3 regions of the Nocardia sp. NPDC052566 genome follow, and region 3 is predicted to be linked to each of the others. Evidence: riboswitches for the same ligand, from Rfam matches in the RefSeq annotation. Region 3 holds a riboswitch; each other region holds the start of a gene.
What was found. A riboswitch is a leader RNA that binds a small molecule or an ion and turns the genes downstream of it on or off. The one in region 3 is predicted to bind S-adenosylmethionine.
Positions count from the first base shown of each region.

Region 1: linked by a shared signal. The riboswitch ahead of ACIG5A_RS15280 (aminotransferase class V-fold PLP-dependent enzyme) and the one ahead of ACIG5A_RS18660 (bifunctional o-acetylhomoserine/o-acetylserine sulfhydrylase) in region 3 are both predicted to bind S-adenosylmethionine.
Region 2: linked by a shared signal. The riboswitch ahead of ACIG5A_RS20160 (rhodanese-like domain-containing protein) and the one ahead of ACIG5A_RS18660 (bifunctional o-acetylhomoserine/o-acetylserine sulfhydrylase) in region 3 are both predicted to bind S-adenosylmethionine.

Region 1 is NZ_JBIUAF010000003.1:244,753-252,218, forward strand. It holds gene ACIG5A_RS15265 (MarR family winged helix-turn-helix transcriptional regulator) at 1-64, opposite strand, end outside; gene ACIG5A_RS15270 (DHA2 family efflux MFS transporter permease subunit) at 146-1,570, shown strand; gene ACIG5A_RS15275 (LysE family translocator) at 1,718-2,272, opposite strand; SAM riboswitch class IV at 2,754-2,867, shown strand; gene ACIG5A_RS15280 (aminotransferase class V-fold PLP-dependent enzyme) at 2,915-4,234, shown strand; gene ACIG5A_RS15285 (flavin reductase family protein) at 4,265-4,816, opposite strand; gene ACIG5A_RS15290 (YbaK/EbsC family protein) at 4,885-5,361, opposite strand; gene ACIG5A_RS15295 (2-oxo-4-hydroxy-4-carboxy-5-ureidoimidazoline decarboxylase) at 5,405-5,725, opposite strand; gene ACIG5A_RS15300 (crotonase/enoyl-CoA hydratase family protein) at 5,920-6,741, shown strand; gene ACIG5A_RS15305 (MarR family winged helix-turn-helix transcriptional regulator) at 6,831-7,337, shown strand; gene ACIG5A_RS15310 (MDR family MFS transporter) at 7,334-7,466, shown strand, end outside.
Region 2 is NZ_JBIUAF010000004.1:100,539-108,004, reverse strand. It holds gene ACIG5A_RS20185 (CaiB/BaiF CoA transferase family protein) at 1-824, opposite strand, end outside; gene ACIG5A_RS20180 (DUF456 domain-containing protein) at 994-1,476, shown strand; gene ACIG5A_RS20175 (amidohydrolase family protein) at 1,478-2,350, opposite strand; gene ACIG5A_RS20170 (FAD-dependent oxidoreductase) at 2,424-3,812, opposite strand; gene ACIG5A_RS20165 (hypothetical protein) at 4,073-4,519, shown strand; SAM riboswitch class IV at 4,583-4,698, shown strand; gene ACIG5A_RS20160 (rhodanese-like domain-containing protein) at 4,809-5,225, shown strand; gene ACIG5A_RS20155 (O-succinylhomoserine sulfhydrylase) at 5,266-6,480, shown strand; gene ACIG5A_RS20150 (RpiB/LacA/LacB family sugar-phosphate isomerase) at 6,565-7,005, shown strand; gene ACIG5A_RS20145 (DJ-1/PfpI family protein) at 7,060-7,466, shown strand, end outside.
Region 3 is NZ_JBIUAF010000003.1:1,069,762-1,077,227, reverse strand. It holds gene ACIG5A_RS18670 (MFS transporter) at 1-1,381, opposite strand, end outside; gene ACIG5A_RS18665 (TetR/AcrR family transcriptional regulator) at 1,514-2,293, shown strand; SAM riboswitch class IV at 2,341-2,451, shown strand; gene ACIG5A_RS18660 (bifunctional o-acetylhomoserine/o-acetylserine sulfhydrylase) at 2,535-3,863, shown strand; gene ACIG5A_RS18655 (homoserine O-acetyltransferase) at 3,979-5,088, shown strand; gene ACIG5A_RS18650 (TetR/AcrR family transcriptional regulator) at 5,093-5,761, opposite strand; gene ACIG5A_RS18645 (oxygenase MpaB family protein) at 5,944-6,891, shown strand; gene ACIG5A_RS18640 (winged helix-turn-helix transcriptional regulator) at 6,931-7,308, opposite strand; gene ACIG5A_RS18635 (nitroreductase family protein) at 7,378-7,466, shown strand, end outside.

The sequences.
Region 1 (7,466 bases), 830 kb from region 3:
GCCTGCCGAGCGCGTAGGTCGGGAAGCGAAGCAGGCCGCGGGGGTGGAGGGGCTCCTGGGGCATCCGGAAATTATATCTATTGTTGAGCTACAAGATTGTTGATAGCCTCCACAATCTAGTTGATCTACAAATAGCGGAGGATCCATGACGGATACCAAGACGGCGGTCGCACCCGCCGAGCCCGTGCTCGAGGCCATCCCCGCGCACGTGTGGCGGGTCGCGGGTGTCGTCGTCTTCGGCGCGGTGATGAGCATGCTCGACACCTCGCTCGTCAACATCGGGCTCAACACCATCGCCACGGATCTCGGTGCGACACTGGATAGTTCGCAGTGGGTGGCCAGTGCCTATCTGCTCGCGCTCGCGGTGACGCTGCCGCTGGTCGGCTGGCTGGGCCGCCGGTTCGGGATGGGCCGGATATGGCTGACGGCACTCGTCGGCTTCACCGTCACGTCCGGGCTGTGCGCGCTCGCGCCGAATATCGAGTGGCTCATCGCATTACGGATCGCGCAGGGGTTGTCTGCCGGATTGCTGGTGCCCGCCGGGCAGGCGCTGATCGGGCAGGTCGCCGGGCCGCGTGGGCTCGGCCGGGTGATGAGCGTTGTCGGCATCGCGGTGGTCTCGGCGCCCGCCTTCGGGCCGACCCTGGGCGGGGTGATGCTGGCCCATCTCGACTGGCAGTGGCTGTTCCTGATCAATATTCCGCTCGGCCTCGTCGCCTTCGTGCTCGCGGTGCGGCTGCTTCCGCTGGGCAAGGGCGCGCGGGCCGACGCGCGATTCGATGTCACCGGGTTCGTGCTGATCGGCGCCGGGCTGTCGCTGCTGGTCTACGGCCTGGGTGAATACGGAAGCCGCGGTGCGTTCTCCGCGCCGACGGTGTGGGTTTCGGTGCTCGTCGGCGCCGTCGCGCTCGGCGGGTTCGTGCTGCGCTCGGCACGCGGGCGCGGTGCGCTGCTCGATATGACGATGTTCCGCAGCCCGGTGTTCGTGACGGCCAATATCGCGAACACCTTCTCCGGTGCGTCGCTGTACGGGGCGATGCTGTTGCTGCCCTTGTACTTCCAGCTGCTGCACCATCAGGGGCTGATCGCCACCGGACTGTCGCTGCTGACCTTCGGTATCGGCGGCATCCTTGTGCTGCCCATCGCGGGCCGCGTCACCGACCGCTACGGCGGCGGCGTCATCGCGGTGGTAGGCAATGCGCTGAATGTGCTGGTCACGGTGCCGTTCGCATTCGGCGACGCCGCAACGAACGCCGTGCTCGTCCAGGTACTCCTGCTGATTCGCGGCATGGCCACCGCGCTGACCGGTATGCCGGTCGTCTCGGCCGCCTACGCGTCGGTGCGGCGCGAGCAGTTGCCCGATGCGGCATCGATGGTGAATATCCTGCAGCGCGTTGGTGGTTCGGTCGGCGCGGCACTGCTTGCCGTGGTCCTCTATCGTGCGACGACAGCCGGACTTGCTCTCGATGCTGGCTTCCGCCAGGCGTTCTGGTGGCTGACCGGGGCGACGTCGATCTCGCTGATCGGCTCGATCTTCCTGTGGCGCGCGGAATCCCGCCGGATCCCGTAGCGCCGAACCGGTGTCACCATGTGCGGGCGCTTCGAAGCCGTGTCCCAGCCCGTGCCGGGGGCGCGGGATGCCCGTTCCTCGTGGGCAAGGCATTCGTCGCCGTGCTGGATTCGAGGGAGGGCGTTCGACTCCGCGAGGCGGATGCGGTCAGGCGGCGGATGCGGCGGTGCCGATACCAAGTGCGGCGAGGATGCCCGCAGATAGCTGTTCCAAGCGATCGCGGACATGGGGCTGGCGAAGCATGGCAACCGCGCGGGAGGCGGCGAGGGCGAGCAGCACCATTTCGACGGCGGCGATGGAGGATTCGACGGCGCCGAGGGCCAGGGTGTTGGCGAAGGTGACTTCGGACAGGAATTGTGGCAGGACCGCGAGGTAGAAGAGTCCGACCTTCGGGTTGAACATGCAGGACACCAGGCCCGCAGTGAACGCGCTGCGCAGCCGGACCGGGGTTCCCGCTCGAGCCTGCTCGACCGCGGCGAGTTCATCGCCTGCGGCCTGCGCCGCCTTGCGCTGCTTGCGGTGGTCGAGTAGGGCGCGAACGCCCAGGTACAGCAGGTACATGCCGCCGATCACCTTGAGCGCGCGATACGCCGTCGCCGACTGCTCGAGCAGTGCCGCGACACCGGCCGCGACCACCACGGCCCACAGCATGCCGCCCAGCGCCGATCCGATCGCCGCGGCGATGCCGGGTCGTGCACTCACAATCGAAAAGCGCAGCACCAGAAAAGAATCCGGCCCTGGCGTGATCGACAGTAGGATGCACACACCGATAAAGCTGAGCAACAGCGAAAGCGACACCCACCGATCGCACCCCAGATCCTCACGATTGGCAACACAATTCCGTGTGTCAGGCCTGCTCGATCCTGGTCGCGCGACCGACTGAGCTGGCCGTTCGGCGCGAACGTGGACATGGTGCGCGGCTGTCGACACGAGCGTTCCGGCCGCTGTGACCGCACCGCGCGGAACTCGGGATCGGGCGCACCGCCCTTTGCGGTCGTGTTGCTGGAAGGCGAGCAGCGGGGTGTTTCGCGCCGCTGAATCGCGCTGGCGGATGCGGCAGCCGGGAAGTCGCGAAGGTCAGCGACGGCGTGTGGCCGGGGCCGGGACGATCTCCGTTCGCCCGGATGACCGATCGCGAACCCGGGTTGACAGGTCGGCGTGACATCTGCCAATCTCGGGGACAGGTCATGAGTACCAGCGCATAGCCCCGGCTTGCTGGTCGGCAACCCTCCTCCGCGGTGGGGTGCTCCGGGTGACGACCAGGCCGATGTCCGACCGGGCACGGCAAGCGCGGACTCGACAATTCTCCCCGATTGCGGGTCCCGGAGCCGATGGGATTTCGTGATGACCGCTGTTGCCGACCAGACCTGTGCCGCCATTGCCGAGGTATCCGGCGCCGACCTGCGCGTCCCGCTCGTTCAGGGCGGAACCACCACGTACGCGAACTTCGACTACGCCGCGAGCGCACCGGCATTGAAGCAGGTCACCGACCGGATTTCGCAGCTGTTGCCGTTCTACGCGAGCGTGCACCGCGGCGCGGGCTACGCCTCGCGCATCTCCACCGAGTGCTACGAATCGGCGCGCGGATCGGTGACCCGATTCCTCGATGCCGCCGACGACCAGGTGGTGGTGTTCACCCGCAACACCACCGACTCGCTGAACCTGCTGGCCGCCTGCGTGCCCGGCGACACGGTGGTGCTCGACATCGAGCACCACGCCAACTTCCTGCCGTGGACCAAGCACGGCCGCCGTGTGGTGCAGGCCGCGGATACGGTCGACGAGACCATCCGTCGCCTGATCGCCGAACTGTGCACCAAGCCCGCGGCGCTGCTCGCCGTCACCGGCGCGTCCAATGTGACCGGCGAGGTGCTGCCGCTGGAGCGGCTGGCCACCATCGCGCATCAGTGCGGCGCGCGCATCCTGGTCGACGCCGCGCAGCTCGCGCCGCACCGGCGGCTCAGCCTGCGCGACAGTGGCATCGACTACCTGGTCTTTTCCGGTCACAAGCTGTACGCGCCGTTCGGCGCCGGTGTGCTCGTCGGCCGCCGGGATTGGCTCGACGCCGCGCAGCCGTACCTGGCGGGCGGCGGCGCCGTGCGCGAGGTGACCACCAAGCGCGCCGAGTGGGCGCCCGCGCCGCAGCGGCACGAGGCCGGTTCCCCGAATGTGCTCGGCGCCGCCGCGCTCGCCGCCGCCTGCGACGCGCTGTGTGCGATCGACGCGGAAGAACTCGCCGCACACGAGCGCCTGCTTGCCGATCGCCTCCGCGCGGGCCTGCGCGCCATCCCCGGAGTCAGCCTGCTGCGCATCTGGGACGACAGCCCCGACGTTGTCGGCATCGTCGCGTTCACCCTCGACGGTTTCGCGCCCGGCCACGTCGCCGCCTATCTTTCCGCCGAACACGGCATCGGCGTCCGCGACGGCCGCTTCTGCGCCCATCCGCTGCTTTCTCGCCTCGGTCTCGACGGCGCTCTGCGCGCCAGCATCGGCCTCGGCACCACCTCCGCCGATGTGGATCGCCTCATCGATGCCGTCGCGTCTCTCGTGTCCACCGGGCCCAGCTGGAATTACGCCGCCACCAACGGCCTGTGGAACCCCACTCCGGAAACCCGGCCGTTCAACCCCGATTCCGCCGACGGCGCTGCGCCCTGCCTCATCGGCTGAGCGGCCGCATCGACGGGAATGCGTCGACTGTCAGTCGCCCAGTGAGGACGGCCGGTGGTAGTTGCCGTTGTAATAGAGCAGCGGCGCGGCGATCGGTTTGTCGTCGGTGCTGTCGTGCACCCGGGTGACCAGCCCGACGACGAAGGTGTGGTCACCGATCGGAATGAGTTGCTCGACCGCGGCGCGCACCCAGATCGGGGTGCCGTGCAGGACGGGTTCGCCGGTGGTGAGGGTGGTCCACAGCGAGCGGTCGCGGAAGCGGTGCTCCGCGCTGCGGGAGAAGCGCTGCGCGATGTGCTGCTGATGTTCGCCGAGGAAGTGGATCACCACGGAATCGGCGGACAGCATCGCGGACAGGCTCGACGAATTGTTGGCGATATTGAACGAGACCAGCGGCGGCGTCATCGACAGCGACGCGAACGACGTGGCGGTGAAGCCGACCGGACCGTCCACCGAGTCCAGGGTCACCACGGTGACGCCGGCCGGGTAGTGCCGCATCGCCGCGCGATACTGCTCCGCGGCGATACCACTCAAATCGTCGGGGATCTGGAATCCCGCCTCGGGCCGCTGTGCTTCGGTCACATGACGAAACTACGCTCGCGCACTGAAACCAGTTCGATCACACCTGATCTTTGTTTCAGCGTGGCGTGCTAGTCGACATCGATCGGCAGCCCGGCGGTGATGCGCACCAGTTCGCGGAACGAGGTGCGGAACACCGTGTTCGGGTGCCCGCCCGCCGCCCACACCTCGCGATGCTCGGCGAGTGCGTTGTCGACCCAGGTCGGCAGGTTGGTGGGGTGGCCGACGGGTGCGACGCCGCCGATCGGCTGCCCGGTCACCTCGCGCACCATCGCCGCGGGCGCGCGGGTCAGCGTGCCTTCGAGCCGCTTGCCCGTGTTGTGCAGATCCACTTGGTGCGCACCGGAAACCAGCAGCAGCACCGGATCGTCGTCGAGCAGGAACACCAGCGATTTGGTGATGGCACCCAACTCGACACCGAGCGCGAGCGCCGCGTCGGCGGCGGTGTGCGTGGCAGCGGGCTGGTTGACGATGACGCCGTGATGACCGCGCGCGATCAGGGTGTCCGCAACTCGCGTTGCGACCGGTGGTAACGACGACCTGCGCATGGCAACCAGAGTAGAGCGATTGCGGGTGATACGCCCGTCGATCTCAGTACTCCGGATAGCCCTCGCTCGGTCCGAGCATGCGGTCGATCCGCGTGCGCGTGATGCGGGCGAGCTCGGTGACGCCGCGTTGCGAAACCTGTTCGTGCACAACGGCGTCGATGGCACGGTCCAGATCCGACTGGGACAGCGCGAGCAGTTCGACATCCGCCATGGTCAACAGTGCCTCGCGATCGGCGAAGGGGCGCGCGTCGGCGATCTGTGCGGCCCAGGTGACGTTGCAGCAGCATTCGAACAGCGCGTGTACGGCGCGACCGCGGGAGATTTCGTTGAAGCGGTCCAAGCCGATTCCTTGGTGCATCAGCATTGGTGGCCTCCGAACCCGGTGTGTGAGGGTTGCTGACACCGACCATGATCCGGCTGTCCCGGCGCGAGAACCAGTGTGGCCCAGCAATTTTGCACACCTTTTACACGTGGACAGAACTGGTCGGCCGCCTTTGCTGAGTGTCCGGATCCCAGCGGTTCGGTGTGGCCTGGCAGCGCGCCCGATACGCTGTACAAATGACTGACTGGCAGGCTTTCACCGTCGAAATCAAGGACTACGTCGCTCAGGTGACGCTGACCGGCCCCGGCAAGGGCAATGCGATGGGTCCGGACTTCTGGCGTGAGCTGCCGGAGATCTTCCGCGCGCTCGACGCGGATCCCGAGGTGCGGGCCGTCGTGCTCACCGGTTCGGGTAAACACTTCTCTTACGGTCTCGATCTGCCCGCGATGGCAGGTCTGTTCGGTCCGGTGCTCGCCGACCGCGCCTTCGCCGCGCCGCGCACCGAGCTGCTCAACGGCATCCGCGGGATGCAGGCCGCGGTCACCGCGGTGGCGGACTGCCGCAAGCCGGTGATCGCCGCGGTCGCGGGCTGGTGCATCGGCGGCGGGCTCGACCTGATCGCCGCCGCCGATATTCGCTACGCGAGCGCCGACGCGAAGTTCAGCCTGCGCGAGGCGAAGGTCGCGATCGTGGCCGATATCGGCTCGCTGCACCGGCTGCCCGGCATCATCGGCGAGGGCCACCTGCGGGAGCTCGCCTACACCGGCAAGGACATCGACGCCGCGCGTGCGGAGAAGATCGGCCTGGTCAACGACGTCTTCGCCGATCAGGACGCGGTACTCGACGCGGCGCATGCCACCGCGCGCGAGATCGCCGCGAATCCGCCGCTCGTGGTCCAGGGCGCCAAGGATGTGCTCGATCAGCGGACCAAGGATCAGGTGGCCGCCGGGCTGCGCTACGTGTCGGCGTGGAACTCGGCGTTCCTGCCGTCGGAGGACCTGACCGAGGCGATCCAGGCGGTGTTCGAGAAGCGCCCGCCGGAGTTCAAGGGCCGGTAAAGACCGGAAAAACGTTTGCCCTAGCCGTCGGCTCGTCTACATACTTGTATTCACCAACTATTTGATTGATACAAGTAAGGGTGATTCAGGTGGACGAGGACGATCGTTCCGTCGACACGATCGCGACCCAACTCAGCAGGCTGCAGCGGATCCGCGATCGGGTCACGGCGCAGCTGCGCACCTCGGAAGGTGTCGACCCCGCCGCGTTCGTGATCCTGTTCCGGCTGCTCTGCGACGGCCCGATGCGCTCGGGTGCGCTCGCCGACGCGGTGCATTCGGACGCGTCGACGGTCAGCAGGCAGGTCGCGCAGCTGGTCGAGCGCGATCTGGTCGAGCGGCAGGCTGATCGGGCCGACGGCAGGGCGAGCGTGCTCGCCGTCACCGAGCACGGTCGCGAGGTGGCCATGACGATCCGCAAGCGCAGGCAGCAGAACCTGACCATGGTGATGTCCGCATGGACCGCCGAGGATCGGGCGGCCTTCGCCGGGCTGCTGCGCCGATTCGTCGACGACTTCGAGCAAGCCAAGCCGGCCATGGTTGCCGCCATCCGGCCCAGGCAAGACCTGTACGCCATTGGGACGGAGAAAGATTCGTGACAGCACCGGCAACAACAACGGTGGAGGAGTCCAGCGGCTTCACCCACCGGCAGATCCTGACCATCCTCAGCGGCCTGATGCTCGGCATGCTGCTCGCGGCGCTCGACCAGACCATCGTGTCCACCGCGA
Region 2 (7,466 bases), on a different contig from region 3:
TGGCCCGCCGGATCGATCTGCATCGGCAGGCCGTCGGGATCGATCTCCAGGCCCTTCAGCAGTTCGGCGTAGAACTGCGGTTCGATCGCGCCGACCGCCATGTACTTGCCGTCGGCGGTCTCGTAGGTGTCGTAGAACGCCATACCGGTGTCGAGCAGGTTGGTGCCGCGCTCGTCCGACCACAGGCCGACGCCGCGCATCCCCCAGATCATGTGCGAAAGGGCAAGTGCGCCATCGATCATCGCGCTATCGATGACCTGGCCCTTACCGGAGTTCTGCCGTTCGACGAGCGCGGCGAGCACGCCGAACACCAGGAACATCGAACCACCGCCGAAGTCGCCGACCATGTTCAGCGGCGGCACCGGCCGCTCGCCCTTGCGGCCGATCGCGTTGAGCACGCCGGTCAGCGAGATGTAGTTGATGTCGTGTCCGGCACGGTCGGCCAGCGGGCCGTGCTGGCCCCAGCCGGTCATCCGTCCGTACACCAGCCGCGGATTGCGGGCCAGCGCCGCCTCCGGACCGAGCCCCATCCGCTCGGTGACGCCGGGCCGGAAGCCCTCGATCAGCACATCGGCCTTCTCGATCAGCCCGAGCACCTTCTCGACATCCGCCGGATCCTTGAGGTTCGCCTCGACGATGGTGCGGCCGCGCCACTGCGGGCGCTCCATGAAGCCGGGCAGCATATTCGCCCGCTGTACCCGCACCACATCGGCGCCGAGGTCGGCGAGCAGCAGTGCCGCGTGCGGGCCGGGGCCGATGCCGGCCAGCTCGACGACCTTGATGCCCGCGAGCGGGCCCTGCTTGGCGGTGGATGGTGTGCTCACGCCTACCTCGGTTCCTCAGGTGATTTCGCGCACCGGCCGGAGCCGGTGTTGACAGTATGACAATAGCGAACGGCCACTAACATCCGGCCCGCGCGCATGCCTGGTCCGTGCGCCGGACCCGCGGATGCGCCAGAATTCGAGCAGCGGATACGAGCGGAGGAGCCGTTAAGTGAATACGTGGGGCGAGGTCGTCGTCGGCCTGGTAATTCTCGTCGGTCTGCTCGGCGTCATCGTGCCGATCCTGCCCGGCGTCATCCTGATCTTCGGCGCGATCCTGGTCTGGGCGATCATGACCGGCGGCGCCACGGCGTGGACCGTATTCGCCATCAGCACAGCGCTTCTCGTGCTCTCCGGCGTCGTCAAGTACACCTGGCCCGGGAAGAACATGAAGGAAGCAGGTGTCTCCAACCGAGCGCTGTTCTTCGGCGCGGTGCTCGGCATCGTCGGCTTCTTCGTGATCCCCGTGGTCGGGCTGTTCCTGGGATTCGTTCTCGGCGTTTATGTTTCGGAACTGCACCGGCTGCGCGCGCACAATCAGGCCTGGCCCGCGACCGTGCACGCGCTCAAAGGCGTCGGTCTGTCCATGCTGATCGAACTGTTCGGCGCCCTGCTCGCCACCGGTGTCTGGGTGGCGGGCGCGCTCATCACCTGAGCTATTCGATGGCCGGGAACGGAATAGTATCCGTCACTTCGACTTTCGGCAGCTGATCGCGGCGCAGCGGTAGCGTCGGCTGGTCGGCGCCGCGCAACGGGAGGGTGGGCCGCGGATCGGCGGGGACCGGCCGTTCGCGGACCGGCAGCCGATAGCAGGCGCGCGCGTTGTCCTCGAGCACGGCGAACATATCGCTGCCGACGACATCGCAGATCAGATCGACATCGGAGTCACGGAACGGACGGCCCGCCCTGGTGCCCGGCAGATCCGTACCGAACATGAGCGCGCCGGGATTGACCGCGTGAATCCGGCGGATGGTGTCCGCGACGTTCATCGACACCCGCCCGAAACCCGTTGCCTTGACCCGGGTTCCGCGATCGACCAGATCCAGCAGATAGGGCAGGCCCTCATCGGACATGCCGAGATGATCGATGGTCAGCGCGGGCAGTTTCGAGATCACCGGCTGCAACGACGCGAGCATCTGGCCGTCGATGTACAGCTCGACATGCCAGCCTGCCAGCTCATGGGCGCGCAGCGCGAGCAGCGTCATGCCGGTGATGTCGGCGGCCGCGCGCTTGAGGTTGAACCGCATCGCGCGCACGCCGACCCGGTCCAGCTCGGCGATCTCCTCGTCGGTCGCGTCCAGGTGCAGATTCGTCACCCCGACCCAGTCCGTGCCCAGCTCGGCCAGCGCCGCCTTCAGGTAGCTCTGATCGGTGCCCTGGAAGGAGCCGCTGACCACCGCGCCACCGACAACGTCGAAGCGCGACATGCGCTTTCGGTAATCGGCCAGGGTGTAGGGCTCCGGCAGGTATCCGTCGTTCTCGACCAGCGGGAACCGCGGATCGATGATGTGGACATGGGCATCGAACACTTGTACAGAATGCCACGGTGTGCGGTCTGCCGCTCCCTCGTCGCGGCGTGTTCGCCGCCCCGGGAGTGGTGCGTCAGACCTTGTGCGGCTCGCTGGCGCGCAGCATGTCTTCGCGCTCCACGACCTTGACCCGCTCGCGGCCCTCCGGCTCGCCGAGCGCGCGCTCGTGCGCGTCCAGGCGGTACCAGCCGTCCCAGGTGGTGAACGGAATGCCCTTGGACTCCAGGAATTCGGTGACGGCCTCGAGTTCGGGCTTCGGCGCCGGGGTGAAGTTCGCGCTGTCGTCGAGCAGGCAGGCCACCGTCTCGTTGGCGTCGCCCTTGGTGTGGCCGATCAGGCCGACCGGGCCGCGCTTGATCCAGCCGGTGACGTAGGTGGCGGGCATGTAGCGTGCCGCGCCGTCGGCGTCCTCGTCGCCGATCACGCGACCGGCCTCGTTCGGCACGGTGCCCGCCTGCTCGTCGAACGGCAGGTTGGTGATGTTCTGCGACAGGTAGCCGACCGCGCGGTACACGGCCTGGATATCCCACTCCTTGAAAACGCCTGTGCCCTTGACGTTTCCGGTGCCGTCGAGCTGGGTGCGCTCGGTGCGCAGGCCGACGACCTTGCCGTCCGCGCCGAGCACCTCGGCGGGCGACTCGAAGAAGTGCAGGTACAGCTTGTGCGGCCGGTTGCCCGCATCGCGAATCGCCCACTGCTCCAGCGTGTTGGCGACCATGTCGACCTGCTTGGAGTGGCGGCGCGCTGCCTCGGAGCCCTCGTCGTAATCGATGTCCTCGGGGTCGACGATGACCTCGATGGTCGGCGAGTGGTCGAGCTCGCGCAGTTCCAGCGGGGTGAACTTGGCCTGCGCGGGACCGCGGCGGCCGAACACGTGCACCTCGAGCGCCTTGTTGGCCTTGAGGCCCGCGTAGACGTTCGGCGGGATCTCGGTGGGCAGCAGTTCGTCACCGGTCTTGGCCAGCACGCGCGCGACGTCGAGCGCGACGTTGCCGACGCCGAGCACCGCGACCTTCTCGGCCTCGAGCGGCCACTCGCGCGGCACGTCCGGGTGGCCGTCGTACCAGGAGACGAAATCGGCGGCGCCGTGGCTGCCGTCCAGGTCGATGCCCGGGATGTCGAGTGCGCGGTCGGCGTTCGCGCCGGTCGAGAAGATCACCGCGTCGTAGAACGTGCGCAGGTCGTCGAGGGTGATGTCGACGCCGTAGTCGATATTGCCGAGCAGGCGGACCTGCGGCTTGTCGAGCACCTTGTGCAGTGCGGTGATGATGCCCTTGATGCGCGGGTGGTCCGGTGCGACGCCGTAGCGGATCAGGCCGAACGGCGCGGGCATGCGCTCGTACAGGTCGATGCTCACCTCGGCGTCGGACTTCATCAGAGCGTCGGCGGCGTAGATACCGGCCGGGCCTGCGCCGACAATCGCGATGCGGAGCGGTCGGGTCCCTGCGGTCTGTTCGGTCATCTTTTACGCGCACCCTTATGGTCGAGAAAGTTAATGGCGTCCGTCTTAGCTTAGGCTAAGTTGGCGCACCGCTTGCTTGCACCTGACGATGCGGACGCTGGTGAATGCTGGCTCGTGGCTACGGTCCCAGGTCGCCGCGGTTGTGAGCTGTCGTTATGGCTATGACAGCAGGCCGTGGTCTCGCGATTCTATCGGTGGTGTCACATACCTACTACCGCGGTGCGGTGAACTGGGTGGATGCCATGCGCCATCATCGACGCATGACCGAGCAGCAGCCGACCCCCGAGGACGACGAAGTCATCACCGTCGACCAGACCGACAAGCGCAGTATCGTGCCGTTCATCGCCGCCGCGGTGCTCGCCGTGGTCGTGCTCGGCGCCATCGTGGCGGGCGGGCTGCTCTCGCCCGCTGAGAAAAATGTCACAGAATCGGACAAGATCACCGCCGCGGTGCGGAATTTCGTCGAGGGCAGCAATACGACCGACCTGGTGCCGCCGCCCGGCACCGGCTGCCAGGGCTTCGATCCGAAGCGTTCACCGCTGGCCGGGCGGCCTGCCGGAAAGACCGTCGAGATCACGAAATTGGAGAATCCGGCGGTCGACGGCAATCGGGGGAAGGCCACCGTCACCGTGAAGATCGATGGCGCGGAGACCACCTCGACCTGGAATCTGACGCGCTCGGGCGACAAGTGGCTGGTCTGCAACTGAGTATTCCCGCACTTTGAGAGGGCGTTTGACACGGCGGCACTCGTCGTTGCAATCTCAACCGAAGGTCATGAGTGCCAGTTCCAAGCCCCGGCTAGCTGGTCGGCAACCCTCCTCCGCGGTGGGGTGCTCCGGGTGACGACCTGGCCGTGCGCCGAACCCGGGCGCGGCAAGTGCGGATTCCACAGGAGGTCCACATGAGTGACCATTACACACTCCTCGCTTACTCGTCTCGAACCATCAAATGCACGCCTTCGACGCAAGGCGAGTCGCGTCTCAAGGAGGTCGTGCAGTGAGTTATGCCGGTGACATCACCCCGCAGCAGGCCTGGGAGCTATTGCGGGACAACCAGGAAGCCGTCCTCGTCGACGTGCGCACCGAGGCGGAATGGCGCTTCGTCGGCGTGCCCGACACCAGCTCGATCGAGCGGCCCACCGTGCTGATCGAATGGGTGGACGGCACCGGAACGCGCAACGGCGCGTTCGCCGAGCAGCTCAGCGAGGCGCTCGACGGCCGCGACAAGGAGGCGCCCGTCGTCTTCCTGTGTCGTTCCGGTCAGCGCTCCCAGGGGGCGGCCACCGTCGCGACCGGGCTCGGATTCGGCCACTCCTACAACGTGCTAGAGGGTTTCGAAGGCGGACTCGACGCCTCCGGGCACCGCGGCGGCACGGGCTGGCGCGCCATCGGGCTGCCGTGGCGGCAGTCATGAGCAACGTGTGCTGTTCGTGCTCGGCCGATAGGAGCCAATCGTGATTACCGGTGGTGCGTTCGACAAGCCGCTGCCCGAAGGCGTCGGCCCGGCGACGCTCGGCGTCCGAGGCGGCTTGCGCCGCTCCGGATTCGAGGAGACCGGCGAGGCGCTGTACCTGACCTCCGGCTTCGTCTACGAGAGCGCCGAGGCGGCCGAGGCCGCGTTCACCGGCGAGATCGAGCATTTCGTCTACTCCCGCTACGGCAACCCGACGGTGGCCATGTTCGAGGAGCGGCTGCGCCTGATCGACGGCGCCGAAGCCTGTTTCGCGACGGCGAGCGGTATGTCGGCCGTATTCACCGCGCTCGGTGCGCTTTTGGGCGCGGGCGATCGACTTGTCGCCGCGCGCAGCCTGTTCGGCTCGTGCTTCGTGGTCTGCAACGAGATCCTGCCCCGGTGGGGAGTCGAGACCGTCTTCGTCGACGGTGACGATCTGGACCAGTGGGAGCAGGCGCTTTCGGTGCCGACCCAGGCCGTGTTCTTCGAGACGCCCGCCAACCCGATGCAGACACTCGTCGACGTCCGCCGGGTGACCGAGCTGGCCCATGCCGCGGGCGCGAAAGTGGTGCTGGACAACGTCTTCGCCACGCCATTGCTGCAGCGCGGCTTCGAGCTCGGCGCGGATGTCGTCGTCTACTCGGGCACCAAGCACATCGACGGCCAGGGCCGGGTGCTCGGTGGCGCGATCCTCGGCGCGCAGGACTACATCGACGGTCCGGTGAAACAGCTGATGCGCCATACCGGTCCGGCGCTGAGCCCGTTCAACGCGTGGACCTTGCTCAAGGGCTTGGAAACCATGCCGCTGCGGGTGCGCCATGCCACCGACTCCGCGCTGCGCGTCGCGCAGTTCCTGGAGGGCAACGACGCGGTCTCCTGGGTGAAATACCCGTTCCTGGAATCACATCCGCAATACGACCTGGCCACCAGCCAGATGAGCGGCGGCGGCACCGTGGTCACCTTCGAGCTGAACGCGCCTGCGGACGAGGCCAAGAAGCGTGCCTTCGAGGTGCTCAACCGGCTGCGGATCGTCGACATCTCCAACAATCTCGGCGACTCCAAAACCTTGATCACCCACCCGGCCACCACGACGCACCGCGCCATGGGCCCGGAGGGTCGCGCCACCATCGGTCTCACCGACGGCGTCGTCCGCATCTCGATCGGCCTGGAAGACGTCGAGGACCTCCTCGGCGACCTCGACCACGCTCTGAGCTAGCCACCGGTTTCGTCGAAGGCGCGGGTTCCCTCGGGGCCCGCGCCTTTCGCGTCCTGCTGGAATCGCGCCGATTACCCTTGTGACATGCGGATATCGGTAGCTGTGGACGAGCGAGTCGGGGTGGCCGAGGAACTGGTCGCCGAACTCGGCAAGCGCGGGCACGAGGCGGTGTTGCACGGTGCGCTGTCCGAGGACGAGCGCGACGATTGGGCCTGGGCCAGTGCGGCGGCGGCGCGCGATGTCGCCGAGGGGCGGGCCGAGCAGGGGATCGTCTGCTGCTGGACGGGTACCGGCGCCTCGATCGCGGCGAACAAGGTCGCGGGTATTCGCGCCGCGCTGTGCGCCGATGCCGCCACCGCCGCGGGCGCTCGCAAATGGAACGACGCGAATGTGCTAGCCCTGAGCCTGCGTTCGACTTCCAGCGCCGAACTCACCGAAATCCTCGACGCCTGGTTCACCACAGCCCCGAGCTCGGATGCGGACGATCAAGCCAACATCACCCACCTCGCCGACCTCGAGCGCTAGCCCGTCGCCCGATCATTGACAGCATGCTGTCGAATATGACAGGATGCTGTCATGATGAAAACGGTGCACATGGCGGTTTACGACACGCTCGCGGATTGGGAGGTCGGTGCGGCGGTCGCGCACATCAACAATCGGGCTTGGCAGCGGGAGCCGGGGGCGTTCCAGGTCAGGACGGTTGGGTTGACCTTGGATCCGGTGGTGACGATGGGTGGGGTTCGCATCGTGCCGGATCTGGCGGTGGCCGATCTGGCGCCGGAGGACAGCGTGATGCTGATTCTGGCGGGGGCGGAAACGTGGATGGGCGAGGAGCTGGTTCCGTTCGCGCGTAAGGCGCGGGAGTTCGTCGAGGCCGGTGTGCCGGTTGCCGGAATGTGCGGCGCCACTTTCGGTCTGGCGAAGGAGGGGCTGCTCGACGAGCGCAGGCACACCAGCAATGTCGCCGAGTATCTGCAGTACAGCGG
Region 3 (7,466 bases):
CGACGTAGAACGCCACGTCGTAGCTGTGGATCGAGGCGCGGGCGATCAGGTTGTCGATCGTCGCGTGACCCTCGGCGTAGGACTTGGCGGCCTGCACCGAGATCGTGGTCAGCAGCGCGGTGCCGACCGCGCCGCCCACCTGCTGCGCCGCGTTGAGCAGCGCGCTGGCCACGCCCGAGTCCTCCTCCTCGACCTGGTGCAGCGCCACCGTCTGCATGCCGACGAACAGCGGGCCCATGCCGAGCGCGATCAGCACCTGGGCGGGCAGCACGCTCGCCGCGTAGCTGTCGCCGTAGCCGAGCTGGGCGAGGAACAGCAGGCCTGCCACGCCGAGCACGGCGCCGACGACCATCAGCGGCCGCGGGCCGAACTTGGGCAGCAGCGCGCTGGTGATGCCCGCGGAGATCGCGATGCCCGCCGGGAACGGCAGGAAGGCGAGGCCCGCCTTCATCGACGAGTATCCGAGCGTGACCTGGAAGTAGTAGCTCAGGAACAGGAACATCGCGAACATGGCGATGGGCACGAGCAGCGCGGCGAGGAAGGCGCCGCCACGGTTGATCTCACCCGGAATGTGCAGTGGCAGCAGCGGATTCGCCGAACGCCGTTCGATCGACACGAAGGCGGCGAGCAGCGCGACACCGACGACGAGCAGGCCGAGGGTACTGCCGGCCAGCCAGCCGTCCTCCGCGGCGCGGGTGAAGCCGAACACGATCGCGATCAGGCCGAGCGTCACGGTGACCGCGCCAGGCACGTCGTAACCGCCGGTCCGCGGAGCGGGCACATCCTTCACCACCCACGCCAGCGCACCGATCAGGGCGAGCAGCGCGATCGGGGTGTTCACCAGCAGGCACCAGCGCCACGAGGCGTATTCGGTGAGCGCGCCACCGGCGATCAAGCCGAGCGCCGCGCCGCCCGCGGAGATGCCCGCGAACACACCGAACGCCTTCGCGCGCTCACCGGGCTCGGTGAAGGTCACCGAGAGCAGCGACAGCGCCGCAGGCGCGAGCAACGCCGCGAACGCGCCCTGCAGCGCACGCCCGGCGAACATCTCGATGCCGTTCTGCGCCAAGCCGGCCAGCGCGGACGCCGCCGCGAAGCCGACGAGACCGACGATGAAGATCTTGCGCCTGCCGACGTAGTCGGCGAGGCGGCCGCCGAGCAGCAGCAGGCCGCCGAAGATCAGCGTGTACGCGGTGAGCATCCACTGCTTGTTGCTGTCGCTGATGTCGAGGTCGTGCTGCGCGAACGGCAGCGAAATGGTCACGATGGTGGCGTCGAGCACCACCATGAGCTGGGCCAATGCGATGACCCCCAGGGCGAACCAGCGCGCCCTGCTGTCTTGCTTCCCCGGAACTGCCCCCACCGGTGCGGTCTCCGCCACCTTCGTCTCCTCATCTCTCACTTACCGAGCCATACTGTCATTTGGCGACATTTGTCGTCAAGAGCAAAATGTCAGCCTCAGACATTTGACGGTTACGGACAGAAGAACGGCCGGTTGCGATAGGCTGTGCGCATGCTCGAGTCACCAGCGCAGACCGGCGAGAGCGTCATCGCGGACCCGACCGCGAGCGCCGAGAACACCGCCGCCGACCAGCCAGCAGCAAATCGAAAGCAACCCATCGGCCCGGTCGGCGACCAGCCCGCACAGCTCGGCCTGCGTGAACGCAAGAAGCAGCAGACCCGCACGCGGATCATCGAGGTGGCACTCGATCTCTGCGCCGCGCACGGCTTCGACGCGACGACACTCGAGCAGATCGCCAACGCGGCCGATATCTCCGCGCGCACCATCAACCGGTACTTCGAGACGAAAGAGGACATCATCCTCGGGCCGGTCTTCGACTTCGGCCGCGAGGTCGCCGAGGCGCTGCGCGGGCTACCGCCGCGCGACAACCAGCTGGAGTCGCTCTGCGAGGCCTTCCTACAGGTGGTCGATCGGGCCGCGCTCGGCGAGGGTCCGGTGCCGTTCCGGCAGTTCCAGCAGCTGCAGCGGATCATGCGCGCCACACCGTCGGTGGCCGCGCGGCAGCACGAATTCGTCGAATCCAAGAACGCGGCGCTCACCGACGTACTCGCCGAACGGCTCGGCGTCGCGCGCGACGCGATGTCGGTGCGGATGGTCCTGTCCACCTGGCAGCTGATCGGCCAGCTCGGCATGGAGTGCTCCGTCGACGCGGTGATCGCCACCGATCTGCCCAATGCGGCCGAGGCCGCTCGTTCCGCGCTCACGACCGCCTACGACGAGTTCGTGCGTAGCTGTGGCGGGGCACGACCCGTCGACGCGTTCGTGAAATAGCGGACAGATTTCGATCGTCGCGCCGCCGCCGGTTACCATGTGCGTCAGGTCATGAGTGCCAGCGCGAAGCCCCGGCTCGCTGGTCGGCAACCCTCCAGCTGCGGTGGGGTGCTCCGGGTGATGACCGGGCTCCCGATGGTCGGGAGCAAGCGCGCTGTCAGGAGGTTCGTCGAAATGTGTTGTTGTCCACACACACCTCGATAACAGACCTTCCTGCGCACACATCAGTTGGAGTTGAGACATGAGTGACCCCATCGCGCCCGCGTTCGACCCCGCGCTCTGGTCCTTCGAGACCAAGCAGATCCACGCGGGCCAGACACCGGACGAGAGCACCGGCGCCCGCGCACTGCCGATCTACCAGACGACGTCCTACGCGTTCCGGGACACCGATCACGCGGCCGCGCTGTTCGGGCTGGCCGAGCCGGGCAATATCTACACCCGGATCATGAACCCCACTCAGGACGTGGTCGAGCAGCGCATCGCCGCGCTGGAGGGTGGCGTCGCGGCGCTGCTGCTCGCCTCCGGGCAGGCCGCGGAGACCTACGCGATCCTGAACCTGGCCTCGGCGGGCGATCACATCGTGTCGAGCCCGCATCTCTACGGCGGCACCTACAACCTCTTCCACTACTCGCTGCCCAAGCTCGGCATCGAGGTCTCCTTCGTGGACGACCCGGACGATCTGGCGCAGTGGCAGGCCGCCGTCCGCCCGAACACCAAGGCGTTCTACGGCGAGACCATCGCCAACCCGAGCAGCGCGGTGCTCGACATTCCCGGCATCTCCGGTGTCGCGCACGCGGCCGGGCTGCCGCTGATCGTCGACAACACCGTCGCGACGCCGTATCTGATCCAGCCGCTGGCGCACGGCGCCGACATCGTTGTGCATTCGGCGACCAAGTACCTCGGCGGCCACGGCGCCGCGGTGGCCGGCGTGATCGTCGACGGCGGCGCCTTCGACTGGACCGTGCGCGACGCGAACGGCGAGCCGCGCTACCCCGGCTTCACCACCCCGGATCCCAGCTACCACGGCGCGGTGTTCGCCGATCTCGGCGCGCCCGCCTTCGCGCTCAAGGCGCGCGTGCAGCTGCTGCGCGATCTCGGCGCGGCGATCTCGCCGTTCAACGCGTTCCTGATCAGCCAGGGCATCGAGACACTGAGCCTGCGCATCGAGCGGCACGTGGCCAACGCGCAGGCGGTGGCCGAGTTCCTGTCGACGCATCCCTCGGTCGACGCGGTGTACTACGCGGGCCTGCCGGATTCGCCCTGGTACGACCGCGCCAGGCAACTCGCGCCGAAGGGCGCGGGCGCGATCGTCGCGTTCGAACTGCGCGGCGGTGTCGACGCGGGCAAGAAATTCGTGGACGCGTTAGCCCTGCACAGCCACGTAGCTAACATCGGGGATGTGCGTTCCCTGGTGATCCACCCGGCATCGACCACGCACTCGCAGCTGACGCCGGCGGAGCAGCTCGCCGCGGGCGTCACGCCTGGGCTGGTCCGGCTCGCGGTGGGCATCGAGGGGATCGCCGACATCCTGGCCGATCTGCGGGCCGGCTTCACGGCGGCGGCATCATGAGCGCGCGCAGCGAGCGAACCGAAGACACAGCACCCCCGGGCGCGACGGAGCCGAGCGCCAGCGAGGCGGAGGCGTGACCGTGGATACCCAACCGAGCACTTTCCGGTCGTCCGGGGTGGCGCTGCCACCCCCGGACGGGCGGCTCGGCATCATCCCGATCGGGTCGGTCCGGCTGGAGAGCGGCGCCGTCATTCCGGACGTGCACCTGGCCGTGCAGCGCTGGGGCGAGCTGTCCCCCGCGCTGGACAATGTGGTGCTCGTCGAGCACGCGCTCACCGGCGATTCACACGTCACCGGCCGCCCTGACGACATCCACGCGCTGCCGGGCTGGTGGGACGGCATGGTCGGTCCCGGCGCACCGCTGGACACCGACGAGTGGTGTGTCATCGCGACGAACGTGCTCGGCGGCTGTCAGGGCAGCACCGGCCCAACATCGCTGGCCCCGGACGGAAAGCCATGGGGCGCACGGTTTCCGGAGATCTCCATCCGCGACCAGGTGACCGCGGAGGCGGTGCTGCTCGACCTGCTCGGCATCGGGCGGCTCGCCGCCGTCGTCGGCGGGTCGATGGGCGGCATGCGGGTACTGGAGTGGATGGTCGGCACGCCCGAGCGCGTCGGCGCCGCGCTGGTGCTCGCGGTCGGCGCGCGCGCCACCGCCGATCAGATCGGCACCCAGACCACCCAGATCGCCGCCATCAAAGCCGATCCGGACTGGCAGGGCGGCGATTACCACGATTCCGGCCGCGCACCGATGACCGGTATGGGCCTGGCCAGGCGCATCGCGCACCTGACCTACCGCACCGAAGCCGAACTCGACCACCGCTTCGAGAACAGCGCGCAGGCCGACGAGGATCCGTGGCGCGGCGGCCGCTACGCGGTGCAGAGCTACCTGGATCACCAGGCCGAAAAGCTGTGCAACCGTTTCGATCCCGCGACCTATGTGCTGTTGTCGGAGGCGATGAACCGGCACGATGTCGGCCGTGGGCGCGGTGGTGTCGCGGCCGCGCTCGCCGCGACGCCGGTACCGTGCGTGGTCGGCGGCGTCGATTCCGACCGGCTGTATCCGCTACGGACGCAACAGGAATTGGCCGATGGCCTGCCCGGCTGCGACGGGCTAGAGGTCGTGCACTCCCGCGACGGCCACGACGGCTTCCTGACCGAGGCCGCCGCGGTGTCGAAGCTGCTGGTCGAGACCATGCGCATGGCCAAGCTCGCCCGCGGCTGAAAGATCAGTTGCCGCCAGATTTTCCAGTCGACTGAGAACTGACGAGCAGCCCGACTATGGCCTGCACGAAGCCTTCGATGCGCGCGCGGGGATACTCGCCGGGGTCGCTGACCGCGAGCCTGCCGAGCATCTCGGCGATGGTCAGCAGCGAGTTGGTGAGCAGGCCGGAATCCACGGTCACCCACCGCGGTTCGAACGCGAGCCCCATCCGGACCAGCGCCTCGGCCTGATCGAAAATGCCCGCCCGCGAATTCCGCACCGCCTCACGGTATTCGTCCGGTGCGTTGCCGGGACCGGCCAGGATCAGCCGCCAGCGCGTCGGATTCTCCAGTGCCACACCGACGAACGCCTCGACCGTGGCCGAGGCGGCGACCACCGGATCGGCGCCGACGAGATCGGTCGGCAAGGTGTCGGCGACCTGTTCGAGCCCGCGCTCGCGCTCGCGCTCCAGCAGCGCGGCCACCAGCTCGGCACGCGTCTTGAATACGGTGTAGAGCACCGGTTTTCCGACACCGGCCTGCTGCGCCACCGCTTCCATGCTCAGCTCGTGCAACTCCACTCGGCTCAGTACCGCGAACGCGGCGTCGAGTAGCTGGGCGCGGCGCTGCTCGGGAGGCAGGCGTGGCGCGTAGCGCCTGCGCGGCCGATCCGCCGCGGTGTGCGCTGTGGTCACTGCCGTGTCACCTCCATCGATCCATCCTGGCAGGCGCGGCCGCCGCTGGGAATCGGGCCGTTGCCGCAGAATCAGTACAGACACAAATCTTACGCACCCGTTGTATTCAATGCATCCAATTGCTACGGTTGCGTTGTATTCGCCGCCGATAGTCCGGTCGCGCACTGCAAAGGAGCACGTAGATGGCCTTCGATCCGACCACTCTCCGCCGGGACGATTACGGGTTCTTCGGTCCCGACTCCCCCAGCTGGAAGATCTGGACCGCGCCGACCGCGGTGATCGGGTTCCAGCGCGCGGTCGTCCTCGAGCACTTCGACCCGTTCCTGACCGCCGCCGTCGCCGATTCGCGCGGCATCTACAGCGACCCGCGCAAGCGCCTCGACCACACCTTCTCCTACTTCCTGATCGCCGCGATCGCGGACGGCCGCACCGCCATCCAGGCCGCCGAGCACCTGATGAAGGTGCACGCGCCGATGACGGGCATCGAGCCGATCAGCGGAAACCGCTACAGCGCGAACAGTCCGGAGACCCAGCTGTGGATCCACATCACCGGCTGGCATTCGGTACTCAAGGCCTACGAGGTGTTCGGCCCCGGCCCGCTCAGCCCGGCGGAGGAGGCGCGCTACTGGGACGAATGCGCGATCGCCGCCGAACTGCAGACCTGCAACCCGGACGACGTACCGCGCTCGCGCGAGGAAGTGCGCGCCTATTTCGCGAAGGTGCGGCCGCGGCTGTGCACCTCGGAGCGCGCCGAGGAGGGCATGCACCACCTGCTGTGGACCTCCTATCGCAACGGCGCCGGGATCTCGTATGCCATTGGGAGCAGGCTGCTTTCGCTGGCCTCGGTGGCCACGCTGCCGAAGTGGATGCGCAAGCTCGGGCGGTTCGATCGCCCCGGCATCGTCGATCTGGCGATCAAGCTGCCCGCCAAGGTGCTGGTCTGGGGATTCTCCCGGTTCAACTCGTTCGGCCTGCTCACCGCGGCGCCGTTCATCGCGCCGATGGCGGGGCAGATCCTGAAGGAACATCTGAACGCGCAGCCGCCGACGGAACTAAAGACCGTCACCCCGTCCGAGGCCCGCAGCCTGTACGGGACCATGGGCAGGCGCGCGGTGGCCGAAGTCGGCTGAGCGACAACCGATCCGGCGGTGTCCCGCGGGGTGACACCGTCAGATCGCGGCGGCCCGCCTGGCGGCTTCGATCTCGTTGATGTTGGTTTCGATCCAGTCGCGCAGGGCCGCGATCGGGGTGCGCAGACTGCGGCCGAGGTCGGTGAGTGCGTATTCGACGCGCGGCGGGACGGTGGGATGCACTGTGCGCGTGAGGAATCCGTCCGTCTCCAGCTCGCGCAGGGTTTGCGTGAGCATCTTCTGCGATACGCCTTCGATCCGGCGCTGCAGGTCGGTGTAGCGCATGGTGCCGTCCGCGAGCGCGTCGACGATCAGCACCGTCCACTTCCCCGCGATCCGGTCGAGCACTTGCCGCGTAGGACATTTGGCCGAATAGACGTCGGCGGGCAGCCCCGAACCCTCGATCAGCGTACGCACGATATCCATCGTAACGCACTAAAAAGTGCCTTCTTCCTAAAAGAGAGTGACTCTCTGATAGTTAGAAACATGAACGCACAGACACTTTCGGTTCCCGCCGCGATCCGCGCCCGCCGCACCGTCCGCCACTACCGCCCCGATCCGGTGCCCGCGGAGCT